Regions from separate parts of the Vibrio sp. QJM3NY_21 genome, predicted to be linked through region 2. Evidence: predicted binding sites of a transcription regulator. Region 2 holds the regulator's gene; each other region holds the start of a gene.
What was found. Region 2 encodes CRP, which controls carbon source genes, mostly activating them, when cyclic AMP is high. Its sites were predicted from a motif close to TGTGANNNNNNTCACA; they were not measured.
Positions count from the first base shown of each region.

Region 1: a site for CRP is predicted at 1,157-1,172, ahead of mlc (sugar metabolism global transcriptional regulator Mlc). Genes of this name have one in related genera too.
Region 3: a site for CRP is predicted at 694-709, ahead of AC3CID_RS12605 (NupC/NupG family nucleoside CNT transporter). Genes of this name have one in related genera too.

Region 1 is NZ_CM173513.1:2,397,290-2,399,498, reverse strand. It holds gene pyk (pyruvate kinase) at 1-928, opposite strand, end outside; gene mlc (sugar metabolism global transcriptional regulator Mlc) at 1,248-2,209, shown strand, end outside.
Region 2 is NZ_CM173513.1:3,194,045-3,196,253, forward strand. It holds gene AC3CID_RS14320 (phosphoribulokinase) at 1-565, shown strand, start outside; gene crp (cAMP-activated global transcriptional regulator CRP) at 805-1,437, shown strand; gene AC3CID_RS14330 (2-oxoadipate dioxygenase/decarboxylase family protein) at 1,643-2,209, opposite strand, start outside.
Region 3 is NZ_CM173513.1:2,860,289-2,862,497, reverse strand. It holds gene AC3CID_RS12610 (TatD family hydrolase) at 1-649, shown strand, start outside; gene AC3CID_RS12605 (NupC/NupG family nucleoside CNT transporter) at 854-2,116, shown strand.

The DNA of each region.
Region 1 (2,209 bases), 800 kb from region 2:
CAAGTACCGCATTGGCAACGTCCATCACTTCGGCACGGGTTGGCATTGGTGCTGAGATCATTGATTCCATCATCTGAGTTGCGGTGATGACGGTTCTGTTAAGCGCTCTAGCACGGCGTATAAGCTGTTTTTGTACTCCGACCAATTCAGGGTCGCCAATCTCTACTCCGAGGTCACCACGAGCCACCATGACCACATCTGAGGCCATTATGATGTCATCCATGTTCTCAACAGTGGCTACCGTCTCTGCTCGCTCTACTTTTGCTACAAGGTGAGCTTCTAAGCCCGCTTCTCGTGCAAGCTGACGAGCGTAGTGCATGTCTGCGCCGTTGCGTGGGAAAGACACTGCGAGGTAATCCACTTTGATTTGGGCTGCGGTGACGATGTCGCGCTTATCTTTTTCTGTCAGCGCTTCTGCGGAAAGGCCACCGCCTTTTTTATTTATGCCTTTGTTATTTGACAGTGGGCCGCCAATGATCACTTCTGTATGAACGCGACAGCCTTCGACTTCGGTCACTTTCAGCTGAACACGACCATCGTCGAGTAACAGGATGTCGTTAGCTGAAACGTCGTTAGGTAATTCTTTATAATCAAGACCGACCGCTTGTTGGTTGCCTGCACCTAAACCTAGGCTACTGTCGAGAGTGAATTTGTCACCCACAGCAAGTTGGATTTTACCATCTTTGAATGTCGATACTCGAATCTTGGGGCCTTGTAAGTCACCGAGAATAGCGATTTGAGTGCCAAGTCTTTTTGCAATTGCTCTGACGTTTTCTGCGCGTTGTATATGGTCGTCGCTGGTGCCGTGAGAGAAGTTCATACGGACGACATTGGCACCGGCTCTGATGATCTCTTCAAGCACGTTACCTTTATCAGTAGAAGGGCCTAGCGTTGTGACGATTTTCGTTTTTCTTAATTCGGCTGTCATGAATACTCCTAGAGTGAGGCCAAGTAATCTTTTAAAAGACTGAATTAAGTATATGCATTAATTGATTATTTATTGGGAGCTAGGGAGATATTTCATTATTTGTCTCTAATTATTGAATTCAGAGCTCAATAACGATGTTTTATTCTGAAAATTAAGTCTCAATTTATCGATTTTGGTGTTAATTTTCCTCGAACTATTTGACTCGATACACAAAGATTCATGTATATACGTGATACTGGTCACGGCGATATACCAAGTGACTTCACAATTACTTCGCAAAGTAAAAAAATTAACTCGTTGATGATTTCTGGAGCGTAAAATGTACATGGCTCAACCGGGCCATATTGATCATATCAAACAGGTCAATGCTGGTCGTGTATATAAACTAATTGACCTTAAAGGTCCTATTTCTCGTATCGATCTGTCCAAGCAAAGTGAGTTGGCTCCGGCGAGTATTACTAAAATTACCCGTGAACTCATTGAAGCTCACCTTATTCACGAAACGACGGTTCAAGAAGCCACGACTCGTGGGCGTCCTGCTGTCGGTCTGCAAACCAATAACGAAGGTTGGCAGTTTCTGTCGATGCGTCTTGGTCGCGGATACTTGACGATCGCGCTTCATGAATTGGGCGGCGACGTGCTTATCGATACCAAGATTGATATTCATGAACGTGACCAAGATGATGTGCTTGCGCGTCTTCTACATGAAATTGATGAATTTTTCCAAACCTATGCTGAGCAACTCGATAGGGTAACAAGCATTGCGGTTACGCTACCGGGTCTTGTGAATTCTGAGCAAGGTATTGTGTTGCAGATGCCGCACTACAACGTTAAAAATTTAGCGTTGGGTCCTGAGATTTACAAAGAAACAGGTCTGCCTGTCTTTATTGCCAATGATACCCGAGCTTGGGCATTAGCAGAGAAGCTGTTTGGTCACTCACAAGACAACGATAATTCAGTTCTTATCTCGATTCACCATGGTGTCGGCGCCGGGATCATACTCGACGGCCGAGTGTTGCAAGGTCGCCACGGTAATATCGGTGAACTTGGGCATATCCAGATCGATAAGCAGGGCAAACTTTGTCATTGTGGTAACCGAGGCTGCTTAGAAACAGTCGCGAGTTCTCAGGCGATCCGTGATCAAGTAAAAGAGCGACTGGCTAATGGTGAAGCATCGTCCTTAACTGTGTTTGAAGATGTCACTATTGAACAGGTCTGTGCTGCCGCTGCTGATGGCGATCCATTGGCTGTTGAAGTTATTGAACAGCTAGGTCGTTACTT
Region 2 (2,209 bases):
TGAAGCCGTGCCTTACAATCAAATGCCGGGCACCTTTACGCCATGGCAAGAGATCCCAGAAAATTCCGATGTGATGTTCTACGAAGGTCTTCATGGTGGCGTAGTCGATGGCGATATTAACGTCTCGCAACACGTCGACCTGCTTATCGGCATGGTACCTATCGTAAACCTAGAGTGGATCCAGAAATTCGTTCGTGACACACGCGATCGTGGGCATTCTCGCGAAGCGGTGATGGACTCGATTGTTCGCTCAATGGATGATTACCTTAATTACATCACCCCACAATTTTCGCGTACTCACATCAACTTTCAGCGTGTTCCAACCGTAGATACATCGAACCCACTGAACGCCAAAGGGATTCCAAGTTTAGACGAAAGCTTCGTGGTTATACGTTTGCGTGGCATCAAAAACGTCGATTTCCCCTACCTTCTAGCTATGATAGATGGCTCATTTATGTCACGCCACAACACGCTTGTGGTGCCAGGCGGCAAGATGAGTTTTGCTATGGAGCTCATTGTAAGGCCCATCCTACAACAGCTCATCGAAACCGGAAAAATAGGTTAACAAGACACCATTCTGGTTGATTACTTTTCATACCGTGATCATGTGCACAATTTTGCGTAAAAAATCGTAGCTTGGTCACGATTAAAATCAAGAAATAGTACCTGAAAAAGGATACTATTCTTAAACGAAACACAAGATAGCTTGCAGCGCTCAACGAGTGCTCTTATCCTACAAGTCAATCCAGGCTTAGCTAAAATACGGAAAGCGGCAAGCATACCCTGCAGAGGAAGTAAGATATTATGGTTCTAGGTAAACCCCAAACCGATCCAACATTAGAGTGGTTCCTTTCACACTGTCATATTCATAAGTACCCTTCAAAAAGTACTTTGATTCATGCTGGTGAAAAGGCAGAAACCTTGTACTACATCGTTAAAGGTTCTGTGGCAGTTCTTATCAAAGACGAAGAAGGTAAGGAAATGATTCTTTCTTACCTAAACCAAGGTGACTTCATTGGTGAACTTGGCCTCTTCGAAGAAGACCAAGAGCGTACTGCATGGGTTCGTGCAAAATCTCCTTGTGAAGTAGCTGAAATTTCTTTCAAGAAATTCCGTCAGCTTATCCAAGTGAACCCAGATATCCTAATGCGCCTTTCAGCGCAAATGGCAAACCGTCTACAAGTAACTAGCCAAAAGGTTGGCGACTTAGCGTTCCTTGACGTAACAGGTCGTATCGCTCAAACGCTACTTAACCTAGCGAAACAGCCAGATGCAATGACTCACCCTGACGGCATGCAAATCAAGATCACTCGTCAAGAGATTGGCCAGATTGTTGGTTGTTCTCGTGAGACAGTAGGTCGTATCTTGAAGATGCTAGAAGAGCAGAACCTAATTTCTGCACACGGTAAAACTATCGTGGTATACGGCACTCGTTAATCTCGATTAACTGAGCCAAAAATTTGAAAGCCACCAAATGCAAATTTGGTGGCTTTTTTGTTTTCTAAAGATCTAGAGAGCAGATGCGAGATGCGAGATGCGAGATGCGAGATGCGAATGGAGCACCTCCCGCGTCCAAGCGCAAACACTCTCAAAGCGAAGCGTACCCGCATCTTTAGGGTAAAGCCCGTGCTCGTATCTTTCTTTAACCGTTGGTGCTCTCAAAGATCTTGTCAGCCGATACTGCAACAAATCCTGTATAAATCTCACCATTCGCCATCGCATAACGCTTAGCGAACTCGTAGAAGCCACCAGGAATCACCTCATTGCCTTCAACAAATGAAACTGGCACTTTGTCTGCCATTGTAGATGATTGCTCTAATAAGACCTCTGGAGAGCCTTTAACCTGACCGCCAGATGCATTGATAGTGAAACCTGAATCACTCAAATAGTCATTCACAGTCTGTACTTCATCGAACTCATTAAGCTGGTTCACACTCACCGTAAAGTGGTTTGCACCGTAACCATGAGCCGCTAGCCAAGACGCGTATTCACTCTCTTTTGCTAGCACTTGGAAATCCGCGAAACTCAGATCCCAAAGGCGACCACCAAACAAGAACTCATGACCTTGAAGCTTGCTTGCGTCTACTTGCTCAACCAACTTCGCAACGATCTGTTGTAAGTCACTTGAACACTCTTCTACCTTCAACTCACTAATGAACACTTTCGGTTGGTTTGGGTCTGGGTGCTCGTAGTGCTTAGCCACTAACTT
Region 3 (2,209 bases), 330 kb from region 2:
TAACTGGTCGAAGCTCGATAAAATCGCCAAATCTTACCCTAATGTTTACTACGCCTTAGGTTTTCACCCTTACTTTTTAGAGCAAGCCAATGGCGAGCAATTCTCAGAGCTTCGCCAATTACTCTCATCAAAAAACAGTCAATGCGTTGCGATAGGAGAGTGTGGTCTCGACTTTTTTGTCGATGTCGAGCGGGAGAAACAAGAACGCTTTTTCATCCAACAAATGGAGCTTGCGAAGGCATTTGAGCTGCCTTTGATCATCCATGAGAGGAAGTCTTATAACCGACTCATTGAACTATTAAAGCAGCACAAGTTCACTTTTGGTGGGGTGATTCACGGTTTTTCAGGGAGTGAACAGCAAGCTTTGGCGTGGATCAAGCTCGGTTTCTATATTGGTGTCGGTGGAACGATTACTTACCCCAGAGCACAAAAAACACGCACAACCATCGCAAAACTGCCTCTTGAATGCCTGGTATTAGAAACGGATGCACCGGACATGCCCATGTATGGAAATCAAGGAAATGTTAATCATTCCAAACATTTAGTTACGATCTTAAATGAACTATTTTTGCTTAGAAAAGAGCCAAAGCAATCGGTTGCAGCGCAAATTTGGCAAAATAGCCATCGAGCATTCGGTATATGTGAATAAAATCGAAGGTTTTTGTTTATCGTTTGCGTAAATTGCACCGAGCTTGTGATTTGGTTCACATTTGCGTGTGAATGGTACATGAATCTTGTACGAAAGTGTGAGGACGGCATTACTTTATTAGTGGTCGCATGAGTATAATTGCTTCCGCTTTATAGCCCCATTTTGTAACACGCCAATAAATAACTAATAAGGAAGTCATAAACTATGAGCCTGTTTATGAGCCTCGTCGGAATGGTTGCACTGATTGCAATCGCAGTACTACTATCCGACAACCGCAAAGCAATTAATATCAGAACAGTGGGTGGCGCTTTCGCTATCCAATTCGCACTTGGTGCATTCGTACTTTACATCCCTTGGGGTCGTGATCTACTTGCAGGTTTCTCTGCTGGTGTAGCAAACGTGATCGACTACGGTAAAGATGGTACTGGCTTCCTATTTGGTAGCCTTGTTAACTTCTCAGTTGACGGTATCGGTTTCATCTTTGCATTCCAAGTTCTACCAACACTAATCTTCTTCTCTGCTCTTATCTCTGTACTTTACTACATTGGTGCGATGCAAGTTGTAATCAAGGTTCTTGGTGGTGGTCTTCAGAAAGCTCTAGGTACTTCTCGCGCCGAGTCAATGTCTGCAGCAGCAAACATTTTCGTTGGTCAAACTGAAGCACCTTTAGTAGTTCGTCCATTTGTTCCTAAAATGACTAACTCTGAACTATTCGCAGTAATGTGTGGTGGTTTAGCATCTGTTGCTGGTGGTGTACTAGCGGGTTACGCATCTATGGGTGTACCTCTAGAGTACCTAGTAGCAGCGTCATTCATGGCAGCACCTGGTGGTCTACTATTCGCTAAAATCATCAAGCCTGAAACTGATGAAGTTGACGAGAACCTAGGTTCAGACATCGACGGTGGCGACGACAAGCCTGCTAACGTTATCGATGCAGCTGCTGGCGGTGCGTCAGTTGGTCTACAACTAGCACTTAACGTTGGTGCAATGCTACTAGCATTCATCGGTCTAATCGCTCTTATCAACGGTATCCTAGGTGGCATCGGTGGTTGGTTCGGTATGGAAAACCTAACTCTAGAACTTCTTCTAGGTTGGATCTTCGCACCGTTAGCATTCATCATTGGTGTTCCATGGGAAGAAGCAACTATTGCTGGTTCTTTCATTGGTCAGAAGACAGTTGTTAACGAATTCGTTGCATACCTAAACTTCGTACCATACATCGGTGACAACGCTCAAATCGTTGAAGCGACTGGTCAAGTAATGTCTGTTAAGACTCAAGCAATTATCTCGTTCGCTCTATGTGGTTTCGCAAACCTTTCTTCAATTGCGATTCTTCTAGGTGGTCTAGGTGGTATTGCTCCAAACCGTCGTCACGACATCGCACGTATGGGTGTTAAAGCGGTTGTAGCTGGTACTCTATCTAACCTGATGGCAGCAACAATTGCTGGCTTCTTCCTGTCTTTCTAATCAGTTAGAAATCGATATATAGACGCCATAATAATATCGCCCCGTAGCAAGAAATTGCTGCGGGGCTTTTTTGTTTTTGGGCCTAGTGATTTT